4 regions of the Pantoea phytobeneficialis genome follow, and region 1 is predicted to be linked to each of the others. Evidence: predicted binding sites of a transcription regulator. Region 1 holds the regulator's gene; each other region holds the start of a gene.
The links. Region 1 encodes PurR, which represses purine synthesis genes. Its sites were predicted from a motif close to CANGCAAACGTTTGCNTG; they were not measured.

Region 1 (5,247 bases):
GCAGTTTCGGCGAACCTTTCATGTACAGCAGGATCGGGTTTTCTGCGATCTGGCGCTGGATTTTCTCAACAGTACTCATTTTTGCCTTCCTTAATTCCTCACTTCGTGTTTGTTTATTGTAGCGATTTCACCCCCGCACTAAAACGGGATTTTGCGGTTCAGGCACATCAATCGCCATGTTTGTTAAGTTCCGGTGCCATAAATAACATTTTCATATCATGATTAAGCATGAACCGATTAATAATTAGCAATATATCTGCTGGGTTAACCAGCTGAAATCGCTCATTTTTGCCCCATATCAACTCTGCTAACACATTAATAGAAAAATGCCTTACCTTTTAGAAAAAAACTGGATTAGAATCATCTCGGTGCTGATCGTTGATCAGATTTTTCTAACATAGCTGCGGGCTGTTTCTTCAGACTGCTTAACCTGTACCGGACTATGCGTTTACTCATTACGCTTTTTATGCTGGCTTTCGCCCAACTGTTTTTTAATGTGGCTTCTGCGTCACCGCATGCGCCCATCAATGCCAGTTTGCATAACGCTGAGAAAAAAAGTGCGCGCGAAGATGAGCGTCGCAAGCGACGTCCGGTAAAAACCAGCACCAAAAAATCCCGTCTTGCTACCAGTGTTCAGAAGCTAAAGCTGAAAAAACAGCCGAAAATGGAAACGGCGCTGCATAAAACCCGCAGCAAGAAAGCCCTGCTGAAATCACCGTCAAAAAAATATGGTCACCAACGTCTGGCAAAGAGAAGCGCGAAGCAGGACGATGACCGCGATTTGACCACCATCAAGATGAGCAATTCTCACCGTCAGCGCTATCAGAAAGCACGCGAAACCGCGATGAACAAGCTGATGGGGCAGATTGGTAAACCATACCAATGGGGTGGCACTTCACCGCATACCGGTTTCGATTGCAGCGGTCTGGTGTGGTACGCCTACAAAGACCTGGTCAAATATAAATTCCCGCGCACCGCCAACGAAATGTATCACCTGCGGGATGCGGCACCGATTAAGCGCGATATGCTGGAGAAAGGGGATTTGGTGTTCTTCCGCATCAATAATCGCGGCACTGCCGATCATGTCGGTGTTTATCTTGGTAATGGCAAATTTATCCAGTCGCCTCGTACCGGTAAAGATATTCAAATCAGTGCATTGGGTGAGGATTACTGGCTGAAACACTACGTCGGGGCACGCCGTATGATGACCCCCAAAACTATCCGCTAAAAAACGCCCGATACCCGATAAAACAACAAGCCGGACCCTGATTTTCAGGTCCGGCTTTTTTATTAATGAAGGATCGCGGTGAAGCTGAACACGATAATCATTAGTAGCGCGCCCACAGTGGTAAACAGCGCCAGTTTCAGGTCTGTACTCATCACAACTCCTTAGTCACAATAAATGAAGGGTTATCGTAATTTTCTCACAGCCTCCGGCAAAAATCTCGTCTTATCCGCGCCAGCTTGCTAGAATCGCCGCCTTTCGTTGCGCAACAGATTTTGCGCACGCTGTGTTTGCGGCAAGTTAAAGCGTTATTGACCAGGTGTTAATGTCTTTTTCTTCGCCATTCGCCCCGAAAATCGGGGCGCAAAACCATTAGCAGACGCAAACGTTTAACAATATACTTATCAGTTAGTTGCGATAAGCCCGGGAGTACCATTTTCATGGCAACAATTAAAGATGTGGCGAAACGCGCCGGTGTCTCCACCACCACGGTTTCGCATGTCATCAACAAAACGCGTTTTGTCGCGGAAGAGACGCGTAACGCCGTATGGGAAGCGATCAAAGAGCTGCATTACTCGCCCAGCGCCGTGGCGCGCAGCCTGAAAGTCAACCACACCAAAACGCTGGGGCTGCTGGCCACCTCCAGTGAAGCCCCCTATTTTGCCGAGATTATCGAGGCGGTGGAAAATCACTGTTTCGATCGCGGCTACACGCTGATCCTGGGCAATGCGCATAACGACCTGCAAAAACAGCGCGCATATCTGTCGATGATGGCGCAGAAGCGTGTCGATGGCCTGTTGGTGATGTGTTCAGAATACCCTGACGACCTGCTGACCATGCTGGAAGAGAACCGTAATATCCCGATGGTGGTGATGGACTGGGGCGCATCGCGTGGCGATTTTACCGATACGGTGCAGGACAATGCGTTTCAGGGCGGCTATCTCGCCGGGCGTTACCTGATTGAACGCGGTCATCGTGACATTGGTGCCATCCCCGGACAAATGGAGCGCAACACCGGCGGTGGCCGCCATGCCGGTTTCATGCAGGCGCTAAATGAGGCAGGCATCACCGTGCGGCCCGAGTGGATTGTGCAGGGCGATTTTGAACCGGAATCCGGTTATCAGGCGATGCAGCAGATCCTCAATCAGAAGCAACGCCCGACTGCTGTGTTCTGCGGTGGCGATATCATGGCGATGGGCGCGATCTGTGCTGCGGATGAAATGGGTCTGCGGGTCCCGCAGGATATCTCAGTGATCGGCTATGACAACGTGCGCAACGCACGTTATTTCACGCCGGCGCTGACCACCGTTCATCAACCCAAAGCTCAGTTAGGTGAAAAAGCGTTGGAAATGCTGCTGGATCGTATCACCAGCAAACGTGAAGAACCGCAAACCATTGAAGTTCAGCCAACGCTAATTGAACGCCGTTCAGTCGCTGACGGCCCGTTCCGCGACTACCGCCGCTAGGTTTCCGTTTCGCTCAACCATTCATAGTTGAGCGTTTCGGCATCGCCGAGATAACTCAGCAACCAACCCAGAGCTGGCGAGTTCCGTTGTTCCGACCAACTGACGCAGCATGGGCTATCCGGGAACGGCGTGGGTAACGGTAACTCGGTTAATGCTCCGCTATCCAGTAATGGCCGGGCTAAATGGCCCGGCACCATCCCCACGCAAAGTCCCGCCAGCAGGCAGTCGACGCCGGTTTCCCATTCCGGCACCACCAGCCGGCGTTGATTATCCAACGTCCAGGTCATGCGCCGCGGCAACGCCCGCGAAGTGTCTTCCAGCACCAGAGAAGGCCAGGCCCGCAACGTCTCGTCATCCAACAAGGTACTTTTTGCCAACGGATGATCGGGGCTGACCACGCAGCGCCAGTTCAACGCGCCCATATCCTGAAAGGCAAAACGCCCACCGACCGGGATCGCCTGAGTGGCCCCAATCGCTACATCGACCCGCCCATCGGCCAGTGCATCCCAGACACCATTAAACACTTCATAACTGATAATCAGCTCCATGTCGGGAAAGTGGCGGTAGAAATCCTTCACCAGTTGTCGGGTGCGATGAGGTTTAACGATGCAATCCACCGCGATACTCAGCTGACCACGCCAGCCATTTGCCAACTGCTGGCACTGCCGCCGCGTCGCCAGCATTTTTTTGATAACACTACGCCCTTCCCGGACAAAATGCTCCCCGGCTGCCGTCAGCACCACTTCCCGATGCTGACGTTCGAACAACGGCACCGCCAGCCAGGTTTCGAGCTGCCGTACCGTGTAGCTGATGGCAGAAGGCACCCGATGTAACTCTTGTGCTGCCGCACTAAAACTACCGCTGCGGGCCACCGCATCTACCACTTCAAGCGCATATTCAGACCACATATTTTTGCCTGCAAATTTTTTGATAGCACCGCGCAAATATTAGCGTTTCACAAAACCTGGTGCACGCTTTTACACTCCTCCGCGTTTTCCTGTCTAAAGAGAATTACCATGTTGTCATCAAAAGGATTTCTGCCTTATCTTGCTTTACTCAGCATGCTGGGCTTTCTTGCTACGGATATGTACCTGCCGGCATTCGGTGCCATGCAGCAGGATTTTGCTACCGCCCCCGGTACCATCAGCGCCAGTCTGAGTCTGTTCCTTGGTGGTTTTGCCTGTGCGCAGGTCTTCTGGGGACCGCTGTCAGATCGCTTCGGACGTAAACCGGTTCTGCTGGCGGGATTAGCGATTTTTGCCCTGGGTTGTCTGGGCATGCTGTGGGTGAGCGACGTCCGTTTGATGCTGGCGCTGCGCTTTGTGCAGGCGCTGGGTGTTTGCGCTGCCGCTGTTAGCTGGCAGGCGCTGGTGGTGGATCGTTATCCGCAAAACCAGGCCAACAAAGTTTTTGCAACCATTATGCCGCTGGTCGCCTTGTCTCCGGCGCTCGCCCCGTTACTCGGTGCCTGGCTGATGGGCCATTTTCACTGGCGTAGTATCTTTCTGCTGCTGACACTGATAACCCTGGTGTTGCTTATTGGCACCCTGCGTCTGGCGAATCCCGTACGAGCCGACACCATGCGAGCGCCGCAGCCTGGCTGGCTGACGCTGCTGGTATCGCGTACTTATAGCGGCAACGTATTGATCTACTCTGCCTGTTCCGCCAGCTTTTTTGCCTGGTTGACCGGCTCGCCCTTTATCCTCGCCGATGCCGGTTTATCACCGGCAGATATTGGCCTGAGTTATGTGCCGCAAACTATCGCCTTCCTGATCGGTGGATTTGGCTGCCGCGCGCTGCTGAATCGTTTTCAGGGGAAACAACTGCTGCCGTGGTTACTGGTGATCTACAGCCTGAGCATTCTTAGCCTGTTTGCGGTTACGCAGCTTTCCGCCCCCGCGCTGTGGGCATTGCTGTTGCCGTTCTGTGGTATGGCGCTGGCAAATGGGGCTATCTATCCGATTGTGGTCGCCAGTGCCCTGCTGCCCTTCCCCCAGGCAACAGGCAAAGCTGCTTCATTGCAAAATTTGCTACAACTCGGATTATGTTTTGTCGCCAGCCTGGTCGTTTCCGCTGGATTACAACAAGCGCTGCATAGCACCAGCCTCGTGATGCTCGCTACCGTTGCACTCGCCTGGGCCGGTTTCGGTTGGCAACGTACGGCAAACGCACAAAGTGATGTTGCTCACAACTCCTTAGCCTGCGAAGATAATCACTGACGCAACAACTTTAGTTAGCATCCTAACGATAAGTCGTTGAATATTGACCCACGTAAGCATATACTGCGTGGGTCAGCAATTCTGTAACAAATCAATAACATGAATGTATTACTATTAAGCGACTCTGTCGCTGGGATGGCGTCTGCACGATATTCTCCCCTGTGTTGTGCCAGACATTTCTATTCAGATTCATACCTCTGTAAAACGTCGGATATCTGGCGCACGGATTTTCCGTGAGTTCTCTCACAAGCCTGGAGAAATTGACTATTCTTTTCTCAGGTTGAAATCGGAAAGGTGATGGAGAAGCTATGAGTTCATCGTGTATAGAAGAAGTGAG
Region 2 (5,247 bases), 1.5 Mb from region 1:
CGGGGATGGTCACCGGGCTGGATCGTGGACTTAATCAGATGATGGGTGATATGTGGATTCAGGACCGTCTTGGTGCACAGACACCCGACGGAACGGTGGAGGATGTCAACATCCCGGCCGTATTGAAGAAAATTTGAAATCACACAGCAAAATAAAAAACCCCGCAACGCGGGGTTTTTTATGGGTAGCGATCAAGGCATTGGCCAGTCAGCAGGCGTCTGGCTCATCACCTCAACAAAGGCATTTTTGGAGATTTCCATAAAGTTATGCAGATTCTCCATACTGAGGGTGATCCCCATCAGGCCAGTGACAAACCAGCAGGACATACCCAGGCCGATTCCGCCGCACATCAGCGCCATCACATGGTGGCTGTTCTGACGAAAACGAATTTTCAGGGTGCTGGCGAAAAACATCATTACTGCGCTCAGCAATTCCCAGCGCATAACGATAAGACTGGTGGTTAAAGTAGCCATCTGCAACGAACCTCTATGAATCAGTAACATCCCTGACATTCATCGGACATCACTGGCGGCAGAGAAGGAAGGTCAGGGAGGCCCTTCAGGCCGTCGAACTACGCATTAAACTGTGACTTGGGTCACATTATATCATCCGATTTGAAAGTTTGAACAAAATTTATACCTGGTATGGTAGAAAAAAATTTATCGATGCTGGTAGAGGATTCGCGCGATAAATCGCGCCGCAACGACAGCATGCGGAAATTTATGGCGTAGCCACGGATTTATCGCGCACGTATCGGCAGCGTAAGGAAATTTATGGCGTTGCCACGGACTTATCGCGCACGTATCGGCAGCGTAAGGAAATTTATGGCGTTGCCACGGACTTATCGCGCACGTATCGACAGCGTGCGGAAATTTATGGCGTTGCCACGGATTTATCGCGCACGTATCGGCAGCATGCGGAAATTTATGGCGTTGCCACGGATTTATCGCGCACGTATCGGCAGCGTAAGGAAATTTATGGCGTTGCCACGGACTTATCGCGCACGTATCCGCAGCGTAAGGAAATTTATGGCGTTGCCACGGACTTATCGCGCACGTATCGACAGCGTGCGGAAATTTATGGCGTTGCCACGGATTTATCGCGCACGTATCGGCAGCATGCGGAAATTTATGGCGTTGCCACGGATTTATCGCGCACGTATCGGCAGCATGCGGAAATTTATGGCGTAGCCACGGATTTATCGCGCACGTATCGGCAGCGTAAGGAAATTTATGGCGTTGCCACGGACTTATCGCGCACGTATCGGCAGCGTGCGGAAATTTATGGCGTTACCACGGATTTGTAGCGGCGCGATTTATCGCGCACGAATAGACAGGGCAGGGAGCGCCCGCGCGGGGCGCGCAGGCAAGGTTAGCGAACCGGGCAGCACTCGCCGGTAGTACGCTGGGTAAAGCTGGCCATATTCTCGTTGCAATCAAAGCTCACCAGACGTGGGCGCTGAATCATCGCCTGGCGACGCATGGTATGGCGATACGCGGTGGGCGTTTGCGAGAACTGACGGCGAAACACGCGGGAAAAGGTTTGCTGTGAGTCGTAGCCGTACTGCATAGCGATATCAAATACCGGACGTTGTGTCTGACGCAGAGCCTCAGCGGCCAGCGTTAAGCGGCGTTCGCGGATATAACCGCCCAGCGTTTGTTTCGTCACGGTACGGAACATACGTTGCAGGTGCCATTTGGAATAACCTGATTTCGCCGCTACTTCATCAATCGACAGGGTTTTATCCAGATTCTGATCGATCCAGTGAGTCAGTGAATGAATGATTTCCTCTTGCATCATAACCACATCCTTCTGAGTAGAGATTCGAAGTTTCAATGGGGAGCGAGTATAATTCCTCAAGTTAACTTGAGGTAAAGAGCGAAATGAAAAAAGAACGCAACTACCCGAAACCGGTGCTGACGCCGGGTGAAGTGGCGAAGCGCAGCGGTGTGGCGGTGTCGGCTTTGCACTTTTACGAAACCAAAGGATTGATCTCCAGTACGCGTAATAACGGCAACCAACGGCGTTACAGCCGTGATGTGCTACGCCGCGTGGCGATCATTAAAATTGCGCAGCGCATTGGTATTCCCCTCGCCACGGTCAGCGACAGTCTGATGCATGTGCCGGCTAACAAGCGCATGTCGACCCAGGAATGGGATGCGCTGACGCAGCACTGGCGTGAGGAACTGGATAAACGCATCGAAACCCTGACGCGGCTGCGTAACGATCTTGATGGCTGTATCGGCTGTGGTTGCCTGTCAATGCGTGACTGTCCATTGCGTAACCCTGGCGACCGTTTGGGCGAGCAAGGTTCAGGGGCGGTTTTGCTCGATCCGCAACAGGACGAGCAGAAACGCTGAGGCGACATCATCTATACTTGCTGGTCCAACCATTGGTCAGGAAGCCATGATGATCACTGTTCACCATCTTGAAAATTCTCGTTCACATCGGGTGCTGTGGCTGCTGGAAGAGCTGTCAGTGCCTTATCAGATCAAACGTTACCAACGTGAAGGCACCCTGCTGGCACCCGAGTCGTTGAAGAAAGTCCATCCGTTGGGGAAATCTCCGGTGATCACCGATGGCAATCGCGTGATCGCGGAATCTGGCGCAATCCTGGAGTATCTGGCCGACAAATATGACGCCGAATATCGATTAAAGCTGTCCGATGAAGATGCGCAAATTGCGGCGCGTTACTGGCTGCATTACGCCGAGGGGTCGTTGATGCCCCTGCTGGTGATGAAACTGGTGTTCGGGCAGTTGGGTAAAAAACCGGTGCCCTGGCTGTTGCGCCCGGCCGGTAAGGCTCTGAGCGCCGGGATCCAGAAAGCCTGGCTGAACAAGCAGTTGAGATTACATGGGGATGTGATTGAACAGCACCTGAGTCAGCACCCTTACTTCGCCGGTAATCGTTTTAGCATCGCCGATATTCAGATGAGTTTTCCGCTGCTGGCGATGCGTGCGCGTACCGGCCTGCGTGATATGCCTGCCAGTCAGCACTGGCTGGAAGGGCTGGAACAACGCGCCGCCTGGCAGCGGGCGATTGAGCAGGGTGGCCCGATCAATTTCAGCCAATAATCATGTTGCGCAACCCGGCTATCATTTGGTTGCGCAACAAAAATGCGCATAAAAATTCCTATAATTTCCAGTCTGTTCCACTGAAACTCGCGCACGCCGGGGCAGCGAAACTACGTTGCATTTCTGTTATGCAATGAGGATTATCCTGTATCGATGCAGATTAGCAGTTGAAAATCTCAGGCCAATCACCGGATAATCGTTTGCCTTTTTTCTGAGTTCCCCCTTTTACGACCAGAAATACGCGACTACGTAAACGTTTGCGTTGTTTCTCCGTTGGAGAAACGTGCACCAGGATGGCAGGCAAACGTCAGTCGTGCGGCCACTCACAACAGCAAAAATTCAGAGGATTAATTATGTCTGGCGAATCTCGCCCGGCCAGTGGAAAACTGGACGGCTGGTTCAATATTTCAGCACGCGGCAGTAGCGTGCGTCAGGAAGTGCTGGCGGGCTTAACCACCTTCCTGGCGATGGTCTACTCCGTCATCGTGGTACCGGGTATGCTCGGCAAAGCGGGCTTCTCACCGACCGCGGTATTCGTCGCTACCTGCCTGGTGGCGAGTTTCGGTTCGATCATCATGGGGTTGTGGGCCAACCTGCCGATGGCGATTGGCTGCGCTATCTCGCTGACGGCGTTTACCGCCTTTAGCCTGGTGCTAGGTCAGCACATCAGCGTGCCGGTGGCGCTTGGTGCGGTGTTCCTGATGGGGCTGCTGTTCACCCTGATCTCGGTGACCGGCATCCGAGCATGGATTCTGCGCAACCTGCCAATGGGCGTAGCGCATGGTACCGGCATCGGTATTGGCCTGTTTCTGTTGCTGATCGCGGCTGACAGCGTTGGCCTGGTGGTGAAAAACCCGGCGGCGGGTTTGCCGGTTGAACTGGGCCACTTCGCCTCCTTCCCGGTGATTATGGCGCTGGTGGGTCTGGCGGCGATCTTCGGGCTGGAGAAGCGCCGTGTCCCTGGCGGCATTTTGCTGACCATTGTGGCGATCTCGATTGTCGGACTGATTTTTGATCCGGCAGTGAAATATCAGGGGCTGTTTGCCATGCCGAGCCTGAAAGATGCCAGCGGTCAGTCGCTGGTGTTCAGCCTCGATATCATGGGCGCGCTCAAACCCGCGGTGCTGCCGACGGTGCTGGCGCTGGTGATGACGGCGGTGTTTGATGCTACCGGCACCATCCGGGCGGTGGCCGGCCAGGCTAATCTGCTGGATAAATACGGCCAGATCATCAATGGTGGCCGCGCCCTGACCACCGACTCTGTCAGCAGCCTGTTTGCCGGTCTGCTGGGCGCTTCCCCGGCGGCGGTCTATATCGAATCGGCGGCCGGTACGGCGGCGGGCGGTAAAACCGGTCTGACGGCGGTGGTAGTGGGTCTGTTGTTCATGGTGATTCTGTTTATGTCGCCGCTGGCGTATCTGGTGCCGGCGTATGCTACTGCTCCGGCGCTGATGTATGTCGGTCTGCTTATGCTCAGCAACGTGGCGAAAATCGATTTCAATGATTTCGTTGATGCCATGTCCGGCCTGCTGACGGCGGTGTTTATCGTGCTGACCTGCAACATCGTCACCGGCATTATGCTCGGCTTCGCGGCATTGGTGATTGGTCGCCTGTTTGCCGGTGAGTGGCGCAAGCTGAATATCGGTACGGTGGTGATTGCTGTGGCATTGGTGGCTTTCTACGCCGGTGGCTGGGCCATCTGACCTGAAATTTTCCTGAAATCCGAATTATTCGCTTTCCTTGTACTGCCGCACGTCGGGTTTTCCCGTCGTGCGGCGTTTTGTTTTACACTTTCCTGCGCAACAAACATCGCTTTAACGAAAATGATTCGCCTAAGGAAAGCATGGAAATCTTCTTTACCATTCTCATCATGACACTGGTTGTGTCACTCTCTGGTGTTGCGGCACGTATCTTGCCGTTTCAAATCCCGCTGCCGCTGGTGCAGATCGCGGCCGGTGCAATGCTCGCCTGGCCGACCTTTGGTCTGCATGTCGATTTTGATCCCGAACTGTTTCTGGTGCTGTTTATTCCGCCCTTGCTGTTCGCCGACGGCTGGAAAACACCGATTAACGAATTTCTGCATCACGGTCGTGAGATCATCGGACTGGCGCTGGTGCTGGTGCTGATCACCGTGGTGGGTATCGGCTATCTGATTTACTGGCTGGTGCCGGG
Region 3 (5,247 bases), 1.6 Mb from region 1:
CGTGGTTGATGATTGGTCACTGCGGCGGCCTGCGCGAAAGCCAGACCATTGGCGATTATGTGCTGGCCCACGCCTATCTGCGTGACGATCATGTGCTGGACAGCGTATTGCCGCCGGATATCCCGATCCCCAGCATTGCCGAAGTACAGCGCGCGTTGTACGACGCCACCAAAGCGGTGAGCGGCATGCCGGGTGAAGAGGTCAAACAACGCCTGCGTACCGGCACCGTGGTGACCACCGATGACCGTAACTGGGAGCTGCGTTACTCCGCTTCGGCGTTGCGCTTTAACCTGAGTCGCGCTGTGGCGGTGGATATGGAGAGCGCGACAATCGCGGCGCAAGGGTACCGCTTCCGTGTGCCGTATGGCACTTTGTTGTGCGTTTCAGATAAGCCGCTACACGGGGAGATCAAGCTGCCAGGCCAGGCGAATCGCTTCTATGAAGGGGCGATTTCGGAGCATTTGCAGATTGGGATTTGTGCGGTGGAGTTGCTGCGGGCGGAGGGTGATAAATTGCATTCGCGCAAATTACGCACGTTTAATGAACCGCCGTTCAGGTAGGACCCGGTGCGGTTGGTGACCCTCACCCCGGCCCTCTGGGCAGGTGCGGTCTGTGACCCTCACCCCGGCCCTCTCCCATAAGGGAGAGGGAGATGTGCCATATGCTCGATCTGTTCCCTCTCCCGATTGCGGGAGAGGGCGCTAGCTCAATCTGTTCCCTCTCCCGCTTGCGGGAGAGGGTTAGGGTGAGGGACCAGGGTGAGGTTAATTACGCACTCAACCAACCCAGCTTAATCACAAACAGGATCGACATAATAATCAGCGCCGCATTCACCTCTTTGGTACGGCCACTCAGCAGCTTCACCACCGTCCAGGTAATAAACCCAAACGCGATACCGTTAGCAATCGAGTAAGTCAGCGGCATGGTCAGCGCAGTGACCGTCACCGGCGCAGCCGTGGTGATGTCTTTCCAGTCAATCTCCGCCAGGCCAGAAGCCATCAGCACCGCCACGAACAGCAGCGCAGGCGCAGTGGCGAATACCGGCACGCTACCCGCCAGCGGCGAGAAGAACAGGCTCAGCACGAACAGAATAGCCACGACAATCGCGGTCAGACCGGTACGGCCACCGGCGCTGACGCCCGCTGCCGATTCAACATAACTGGTGGTGGTTGAAGTCCCCAGCAGAGAACCAAACAGCGCAGCCGCACTGTCGGCGATCAGCGCACGGCCCATTTTCGGCACGTTGCCCTGCTCATCCGCCAGACCCGCACGCTTGGTCACACCCAGCAGCGTACCGGTGTTGTCGAACACGTCGACAAACAGGAAGGCGAAAATCACGCTCACCAGGCCCACGTTAAAGGCACCGGCGATGTCCAGTTGCATAAAGGTCGGAGCGATAGACGGCGGTGCAGAGAACACGCCGCCAAACGGCGTCAGGCCAATACCCATCGACAGGAAGGTGACGATCAGGATGCCGATCAGCACCGCACCGGTCACGCGACGCGCTTCCAGTACCACGATGATGACGAAGCCCAGCAGCGCCAGCAGCGGGCCAGGTTTGGTCAGATCGCCCAGGCCCACCAGGGTCGCCGGGTTATCCACCACGATACCCGCGCCTTCCAGCGCAATCAGCGCCAGGAACAGGCCGATACCGGCAGCAATCCCGGCACGCAACGGCAGCGGAATACTGGCGATAATCCATTCACGGATTTTGAACACCGACAACGCAAAGAAGATACAGGCTGACAGGAACACCGCACCCAGCGCGATTTGCCAGGTGTAGCCCATGTGCAGCACCACGGTGTAAGTAAAGAAGGCATTGAGGCCCATACCCGGCGCCAGCGCAATCGGGTAGTTCGCAATCAGGCCCATCAGCACGCAGCCGATTGCCGCCGCCAGACAGGTGGCCACGAAAACCGCGCCCTTATCCATACCGGTCGCACCCAAAATGCTTGGGTTAACAAACAGGATATAGGCCATAGCCAGGAAGGTGGTTATGCCCGCGATAACTTCGGTGCGGACCGTTGTGTTGTGCGCTTTTAGCTTGAATAGTTTTTCTAACATCATCATCTCTCGTGATGGGGAGACGTCACTGACGTGCGTTCTCTTGCCAATGGGGTGTGCATGCGCGTTATTGTTGCGGGAAAAGGCAGACGGCTGCATGCTCGGCCATCAATCCGCCTTGTTACTAAACTCCTTTCCCCCTGTCCTCATAGCAATTGCTATGCCATAACAGGACGCAATCGTTTACCTTCACGACTGTATCTTAGACTCAGACAATTCTGAACCAGAACGAGGCGCGATTATGGTGCATTGCACCATGTGCGCGCAATCGTTTTCCCATCCGTCAACCGGGTAGCGAAAAAAGATTGCGGTAACGCACGCTTTCAAACTCTGTCAGGCGATGCCGCTCACGTTTCTGTTGCCTGATTAAGCAGGCAAAAGTGGTCGGTATACACTCTCGTTAACCCTTCCATAACAAAAGAGGCCCGTAATGAAGCCCGCAATTCTGGTAGTGGATGACGATCGCGCGGTATGCGAACTGCTGCACGATGTATTGAGTGAACATGTTTTTACCGTATTCAGCTGCCATCAGGGAAAAGATGCGCTGACGTTGCTGGATAAACACCCGGAAATCTCGCTGGTGATGCTGGATATGATGCTGCCGGACACCAATGGTCTGCTGGTGCTACAGCAAATGCAGCGCCAACGGCCTGAGCTGCTGGTGATCATGCTAACGGGCATGGGATCAGAGGCGGATATGGTGGTGGGTCTGGAGATGGGCGCTGACGATTATATCGCCAAACCGTTTAATCCCCGCGTGGTTGTTGCACGGGCGCGTGCAGCATTACGCCGTTGTGGTCGGCTGGCGCAACCCGTCAGCACCCAGGACGAGGGTTGGCAGTTTAACGGCTGGCGACTGGATGAAACGCGCTGCCAACTGTTTAACCCCCAGCGTGAGACGGTGACGTTAACTCAGGGTGAATATGCGTTGCTGCGCGCCCTGGTGTGTCATGCCCGTAAAGTACTGACGCGCGACCAGTTGCTGGAGCTCACCCACAGCGAAACGCTGGATGTGTTCGACCGTACCATTGACGTGCTGATCATGCGGTTGCGCCGCAAGATTGAGATGAACCCGCATCAGCCGAGCCTGATCCGCACCATCCGTGGTCTGGGTTATGTTTTCTCTGCGGATGTGATGCGCCCGGCCTCTGCCGTGCATGTCACACAAATCGCCTGATCCATCCAGCGCTGCATCTCGGCCAGTGGCCGGGTGCCGTCCAGCGCATTCGCCGCGTGCAGATTAAAACAGGCGCAGGTATGCGCCAGCTTCAGCGTCTCGGTCATTGGCCAGCCCTGATGACTGGCGTATAACACGCCGGCACAAAAGGCATCCCCGGCCCCGACGCTGCCAACAATCTCTTCTGGCGTCAGTTGCCACGCCGGTTGCCAGCGCCCTTCACCGTTGACCTCCTGGCCCCATGCCCCTTCTGGCGCATGGATCACCACGCGTCGCCGGACGCCCTGCTGCACCAGCCAGGTCGCCGCCGCCGCAAAGGCGTCAGGCGGTGCGATCCCCGTCGCGCTGCGCAGCCTGACACCGGTCAGGGATTGCGCCTCCAGTTCGTTAATCACCAGATAATCGAGCCAGCGCAGTGCGGGCACCACCAGCGCCTGGTACTCCCCGACGCGCGACACAAGATCGAGCGAGGTCAGATAGCCGCGCTGCTGCATTTGCGCCAGTAGATGGGCACCGCGCGTGCCCCAATGTTCATCCGGTAAATCAAGGCAATCCAGCAGCAACAGATAACCGAGGTGGAAGATGCGATGGGAGGTATGGATAGCGGCAAAATGCGGTAAATCGAGCTGTGCATTGGCCCCGCGGGCATGAAAAAACGTACGCTGACCATCCGGTGTGGTCATCACCTGGGTCATGGCGGTGTTCACGCTTCGGGTGCGCTGTACCAGGCGGCGATCAACCTGATGCTGGTCCAGCAACTGCACGATAAAATCACCGTCGCTGTCCTCGCCGATCATCCCCACCCCGGCCAGCGGCAAATCAATCTGCATACGCGCCAGTGTGAACAACACGTTAAGCGCGGCCCCCCCGCTGCATTTTTCACTGTGGTGAATCTCCGCCAGCCAGCCTTGTTCCGGCCAGTGACTGATGCGTTGTACATGATCCACCAACATGCTGCCCGCTGCCAGGATGCCGCTGCGTATTGTCATCTCAGGCCCTCCCGGCGCTGCCGAACACCCGCATCTGCTGAGCCACCACGTTGCTGATATCACGCTCCACCGCCATCAGCAGCTCGGCAAAGGCGTCATAACGCGCCTCTCGCTGGGCAATCTGGTTCTCGATCGCCCCCAGTGCCGCCTGCGACATGCCGGTATAGAAGTTGATTTTGTGGATGCCCAGGCTGATGGCATGGCGGAAATCGGCGTCGCTGATACCTGAACCGCCATGCAACACCAACGGCACGCGTGCCGCATCACGGATCGCCGCCAGCCGGTCGAAATCGAGTTTCGGCTCGCCTTTATACTTACCGTGCGCATTGCCGATCGCCACGGCCAGACAATCAATGCCGGTGCTGCGCACAAACTCGGCTGCCAGTTGTGGATCGGTGAATTTATTGCTGTCGGCCTCGCCAAACAACGCGCCACCTTCATCGCCGCCCACTGCGCCAAGTTCCGCTTCCACCGATACGCCAAGCGCGTGACAGATTTTCACCACCTCCTGGGTCTGGCGCACATTCTCGTCATAACTGAGGGTGGAGCCATCAAACATCACCGAGGTAAAACCCAGGCGGATAGCCTGCATCACCGCGTCGAAGTGCAGGCCGTGATCGAGGTTGAGTACCACCGGAATATCGTGCAGCGCCGCTTCGGTACGAATGGCAGCAATCAGATGATCGAGGCTGACATACTTAAAATGCACCTCGGCAATGTTGATGATAAACGGCGAACGTTGCTGTTCCGCCGCGTGAAACAGCGCACGCAGAAAGTGGGTATCGAGCACGTTAAACGCGCCCAGCGCATAACCATTTTGTTGCGCATGAGCCAAACCCTGCGCCAGTGAAATCAGTGCCATAGGATGCTCCTTCAGGCCAGCCAGCGGGCATATTCGTTACACAGCAACCAGCGCGGATCTTCATCCTCATCAATCGGGTTGAAGCGTGCCAGCGGGGTGAGAAAGACATTGTCGTGTTCGTCGTCGTTCGGCATGGAGACTTCCCCTACCAGCAC
Region 4 (5,247 bases), 1.0 Mb from region 1:
GCGTGGCGGTGATGTACGCGGGACGGATCGTCGAAACCGCTCCGGTAGAGGAGATCTTCCGTCAGCCCCGCCATCCATATACTCAGGGGTTGATCGCCTCCGTGCCGCAAAATGGTGGTGAACGCCAACCGCTGCTGTCGATTGAGGGCACGCCCCCTTCCCTGCTCGATCTGCCAGCGGGATGCAGCTTCAGCCCACGTTGTCGTTATAAAACTGACGTTTGTCTCAGGCAACTGCCTGCGTCTGAGGTGATAAATCCACATCATCAGGTTGCCTGTCATCATCACGCGAACCTGAGGTTGCCGGAAGGGGTTGGAAATGAGTGAAGTGATCGCGCAGCGAGCGCTACCGATTGTCAGCGTCGAGGAAGCGATTGTGCACTTTCCGGTGGCACAGTCGATCTTCGAAAAAATTCAGGGCAAGCCACGTAAGTTTGTCCAGGCACTAAACGGTGTCCGGCTGGATCTGCTGCCGGGAGAAACGCTCGGCGTGGTGGGTGAGTCGGGCTGCGGCAAGTCAACGCTGGCAAGAACAATGGTCGGACTGCTGCAAACCAATGAAGGTAAAATCTACTTCAATGGTAAAGACATCGCCACGCTGCGCGGCAAAGCGCGGCGTAGTTTTAACCGTCAGGTGCAGATGATTTTTCAGGATCCCTACAGTTCGCTGAACCCGCGCATGACTGTAGGGCAGGTACTGACCGAGGCGCTGTCGGTACACAACATGTGTCCCAAAGAGCAGATTCCCGCCCGCATTCGTGAATTGATGACGCTGGTTCGTCTTCCGCTCGACGCTATCGACAAACTGCCACATGAATTTTCCGGTGGGCAACGTCAACGCATTGGTATCAGCCGCGCGCTGGCTGTGGAGCCGCAGGTGTTGATCGCCGATGAGCTGGTGTCGGCGCTGGATGTTTCGGTGCAGGCGCAGGTGGTTAACCTGCTGCTGGATTTGCAGCAAAAACTCAATCTGACGGTGTTATTCGTCGCCCATGATCTGCGGCTGGTCAGGCATATTTCTCACCGGGTGGCGGTGATGTATCTCGGTGAGGTGGTGGAAGTCGCCGATACGGAAACGCTTTTCAATACGCCGTTGCATCCTTACACCCAGGCCCTGCTGCGTGCCGCACCGAGCATGGATCCCTGCAATCGCGGTAAAAACGTTAGTCTGATGGGTGAACTACCCAGCCCACTTTCCCCACCATCGGGCTGTCGCTTTCATACCCGCTGTCCTTATGTTACTGAACGCTGTCGCATAGAACGCCCCGTGCTGGCGACCAAAGCGGAGGGGCAGCGCGTGGCCTGCCATCTGGCACCGGTTGAATCCGGGGCATAAGAAAGTTCACAGTCGATGGAAGCCAGCGTAGTTGTATTCATTTGTAGCGGCGAGATTTATCGCGCTGTCTTCTGTGATGTTAACCTGCGCGATAAATCGCGCCGCGACCACTGATGTTATTCACAAGGCATAAAAAAAAGGATGGCTTAACGCCATCCTTTCTATCGCTTCGAACTCAGGCCTTATCAGGCATAAACCGGCAGACGTGCGCAGATATCCAGCACTTTCTGTTTGGTACGTTCGATGGTGGCTTCGTCGTTGATGTTGTCCAGCACGTCAGCAATCCAGCCAGCCAGTTCACGCACTTCCGCTTCTTTAAAGCCACGACGGGTTACCGCTGGGGTACCGATACGGATACCAGAGGTCACAAACGGGCTTTTCGGATCGTTCGGCACGCTGTTTTTGTTGACGGTGATGTTGGCACGGCCAAGCGCGGCATCCGCTTCTTTACCGGTCAGGTTTTTGCTCACCAGGTCAATCAGGAACAGGTGGTTGTAGGTGCCACCAGAAACGATGTTGTAACCGCGCTCCAGCAGCACTTCCACCATCGCTTTGGCGTTTTTGGCTACTTGCTGCTGGTAAGTTTTGAACTCAGGCTCCATCGCTTCTTTGAACGCAACCGCTTTACCGGCGATAACGTGCATCAGCGGGCCACCCTGACCACCCGGGAACACCGCGGAGTTCAGTTTTTTGTACAGCTCTTCGTCACCGTTTTTCGCCAGGATCAGGCCGCCACGCGGACCCGCCAGGGTTTTATGGGTAGTTGAGGTTACGATGTGTGCATGCGGAACCGGGTTCGGATAGACGTCAGCAGCGATCAGGCCAGCAACGTGAGCCATGTCCACGAACAGCCAGGCGTCCACGCTGTCGGCGATTTCACGCATTTTTGCCCAGTCAACCACGCCAGAGTATGCCGAGAAACCGCCAACGATCATTTTCGGCTTATGGGTTTTCGCCAGTTCAGCCAGTTCGTTGTAGTCGATTTTACCGGTTTCATCGATGCCGTATGGCACCACGTTATACAGTTTACCGGACAGGTTAACCGGAGAACCGTGAGTCAGGTGACCACCGTGCGCCAGGTTCATACCCAGAATGGTATCGCCCGGTTGCAGCAACGCGGTGTACACCGCAAAGTTAGCTTGAGAACCGGAGTGCGGCTGTACGTTAGCGTAATCTGCGCCAAACAGCGCTTTGGCGCGATCGATAGCCAGCTGTTCAACGATATCTACGTATTCACATCCGCCGTAGTAGCGTTTGCCCGGATACCCTTCCGCGTATTTATTGGTGAGCTGTGAACCTTGCGCCTGCATAACGCGTGGGCTGGTGTAGTTTTCAGAAGCAATCAGTTCAATGTGCTCTTCCTGACGCACTTTCTCTTGCTCCATCGCCTGCCACAACTCGGCATCATAATCGGCAATGTTCATATCACGCTTTAACATCCGCATCTCCTGACTCAGCTAACTTTTTTAACGGCAGTTTAAGCCCCGCTAAGGGGCGAAGGCCAACAGTGTAAACCGTTTTGGCAGGTGACGGTAGCCGCAATCCTTTCTTTTTACGCAAACGATTGGCAAGGCGCTGGAACGGGTTTTTTACGCATTTTTGCAACCCTGTGAATCACGATATTTCCTCAGCATGAAGCGGAAAAAATTTCAGGTTTGCGAGGCGGATTCCAGAGCAGGCGAAAGATCCCGCAACGATCAGGGGGATTTACAACCCCTGCGCCTGGATTATAAGATGCATTTAAAATACATCTTTTAAATTGCCATGAGGATTCACCATGCTCGACGCGCAAACCATCGCTACCGTTAAATCGACCCTGCCCGCCATTGCCCAATTAGGCCCCCAGCTCACCGGCCATTTCTATCAGCGAATGCTGACGCAGCACCCGGAACTCAAAGACGTGTTCAACATGAACAACCAGCGCAGCGGTAATCAGCGTGAAGCGCTGTTCAATGCCATCTGCGCTTACGGCGCCAATCTGGAGAACCTTGCGGTGTTGTTGCCCGCGGTCGAAAAAATCGCCCAGAAACATGTCAGCCTGAATATTCAGCCGGAGCAGTACGCTATCGTGGGTGAGAATCTGCTGGCGACCATTCAGGAACTGCTGAACCCCGGCGAGGAAGTCTTACAGGCCTGGGGTAAAGCCTATGGGGTATTGGCTGAGGTGTTTATCCAGCGTGAAGAAACCCTTTATCGCACGTCAGAGGCGAAAATCGGCGGCTGGCGTGGCGCGCGTGATTTCCGCATCCGCGCCATTCAGCAGCAAAGCAGCGTGATTAAAAGTTTCGAACTGGCCCCCGTCGATGGCGAGGCAGTGGCAGATTTCTTGCCTGGTCAGTATCTGGCGATCAGTCTGCGCCCGGACAGCACAGGAAATCTGCAACACCGCCAGTACTCCTTGACGCATCAACCAAATGGTCAGTGCTACCGCATTGCGGTGAAACGTGAAGATCTGGGCACGGTGTCCGGCTGGCTGCACGATCGGGCAAAAGTCGGTGATGTGGTGCAGTGCGCGGCACCGGCGGGTGATTTCTTCCTGCAAGTGACACCGACCACACCCGTCACGCTGATCTCGGCGGGTGTCGGTCAAACGCCAATGTTGGCAATGCTCGCCACGTTGGCTGCACAGACGCATCCGGCGGCAGTTAACTGGCTGCATGCGGCGGAAGATGGCAAACAACATGCGTTTGTTGAAGAAGTCAAAGCGTTGGGCAGCCGCCTGCCGCATTTTGCCAGCCATATCTGGTATCGCCAGCCCGCTGCCGAAGAGACGGGGCGTTACGATGCGGCGGGATTGATGGATTTAGGCTCCGCTTCTGCCGCTCTGGGCGAGGCAGACCGTCAGTTCTGGCTGTGTGGCCCGCTGGCGTTTATGCAGTTTGTCGCTCGCCAGTTGCTGGATGCCGGCATCGATGCGGATCGTATTCATTACGAGGTATTTGGCCCGCATAAGGTTTTGTAAATCCTGCAATAAAAAAGCCCGCAACGCGGAACGTTGCGGGCTTTTCAGCAATTCGAGGGGCTTAGATCGCCTCTTCATCCTCTTCGCCGGTACGGATACGCACCACACGCGCAACATCAAAGACAAAGATTTTACCGTCGCCGATCTTGCCGGTCTGCGCGGTTTTCATGATGGTTTCAACGCAGGTATCAACGATATCGTCGCCCACCACCATTTCGATTTTTACTTTCGGCAGAAAGTCGACCATATACTCAGCACCGCGATACAGCTCGGTGTGACCTTTCTGACGACCAAAACCTTTCACTTCGCTGACCGTCATCCCGGTGATGCCAACTTCGGCTAACGCCTCACGTACATCATCGAGTTTGAATGGTTTGATAATTGCATCGATCTTTTTCATGACAGATCCTTTTTTCACTCCCTCCGTGGCCGGACGGGTAACAGATAGTATAAGTGTTTCTGCCGCAGCCGCAGCAAGCTACTCTTTAAAATCGCTGGCGTCCAGTTCATGGCGCGACAGCAGCTTATAGAATTCAGTGCGGTTGCGTCCAGCCAGACGCGCCGCATTGGTCACATTTCCTTTGGTCATTTGTAGCAGCTTGCGCAGATAATTCAGCTCAAACTGGTTACGCGCTTCGACAAAGGTCGGCAGTGCCGTATTTTCACCCGCCAGCGCCTGCTCCACCAGCGCATCGCCAATCACCGGCGAGGTACTCAACGCCACGCATTGCTCGATCACGTTCACCAACTGACGCACATTGCCAGGCCAGCTGGCACCCACCAGGCGTTTCATGGCATCCACCGAGAAACTGCGCACAAAAGGTTTATGGCGATCGGCAGCCTGGCGCAGCAGATGATTCGCCAGCAGCGGAATATCCTCGGCACGTTCGTGCAACGCCGGGATCTTCAGATTCACCACGTTGAGGCGATAGTAAAGATCTTCGCGGAAA

Region 2: a site for PurR is predicted at 3,322-3,339, ahead of CTZ24_RS01700 (NCS2 family permease). Genes of this name have one in related genera too.
Region 3: a site for PurR is predicted at 2,237-2,254, ahead of CTZ24_RS16370 (NCS2 family permease). Genes of this name have one in related genera too.
Region 4: a site for PurR is predicted at 2,889-2,906, ahead of glyA (serine hydroxymethyltransferase). Genes of this name have one in related genera too.

What each region holds. Positions count from the first base shown of each region.
Region 1 is NZ_CP024636.1:1,904,659-1,909,905, reverse strand. It holds gene CTZ24_RS08915 (Grx4 family monothiol glutaredoxin) at 1-79, opposite strand, end outside; gene CTZ24_RS08910 (C40 family peptidase) at 443-1,228, shown strand; gene cydH (cytochrome bd-I oxidase subunit CydH) at 1,291-1,380, opposite strand; gene purR (HTH-type transcriptional repressor PurR) at 1,666-2,691, shown strand; gene punR (DNA-binding transcriptional activator PunR) at 2,688-3,599, opposite strand; gene punC (purine nucleoside transporter PunC) at 3,708-4,910, shown strand; gene cfa (cyclopropane fatty acyl phospholipid synthase) at 5,219-5,247, shown strand, end outside.
Region 2 is NZ_CP024636.1:376,821-382,067, forward strand. It holds gene CTZ24_RS01670 (ATP-grasp fold amidoligase family protein) at 1-137, shown strand, start outside; gene CTZ24_RS01675 (YjcB family protein) at 192-473, opposite strand; gene CTZ24_RS01680 (hypothetical protein) at 774-1,190, shown strand; gene soxS (superoxide response transcriptional regulator SoxS) at 1,372-1,800, opposite strand; gene soxR (redox-sensitive transcriptional activator SoxR) at 1,884-2,360, shown strand; gene CTZ24_RS01695 (glutathione S-transferase family protein) at 2,410-3,075, shown strand; gene CTZ24_RS01700 (NCS2 family permease) at 3,429-4,778, shown strand; gene CTZ24_RS01705 (Na+/H+ antiporter) at 4,919-5,247, shown strand, end outside.
Region 3 is NZ_CP024636.1:3,548,514-3,553,760, reverse strand. It holds gene CTZ24_RS16375 (AMP nucleosidase) at 1-560, shown strand, start outside; gene CTZ24_RS16370 (NCS2 family permease) at 769-2,067, opposite strand; gene CTZ24_RS16365 (response regulator) at 2,495-3,241, shown strand; gene CTZ24_RS16360 (carbohydrate kinase family protein) at 3,178-4,230, opposite strand; gene CTZ24_RS16355 (ketose 1,6-bisphosphate aldolase) at 4,232-5,092, opposite strand; gene CTZ24_RS16350 (D-lyxose/D-mannose isomerase) at 5,104-5,247, opposite strand, start outside.
Region 4 is NZ_CP024636.1:2,953,515-2,958,761, reverse strand. It holds gene CTZ24_RS13745 (ABC transporter ATP-binding protein) at 1-326, shown strand, start outside; gene CTZ24_RS13740 (ABC transporter ATP-binding protein) at 319-1,335, shown strand; gene glyA (serine hydroxymethyltransferase) at 1,521-2,774, opposite strand; gene hmpA (NO-inducible flavohemoprotein) at 3,113-4,297, shown strand; gene glnB (nitrogen regulatory protein P-II) at 4,359-4,697, opposite strand; gene glrR (two-component system response regulator GlrR) at 4,776-5,247, opposite strand, start outside.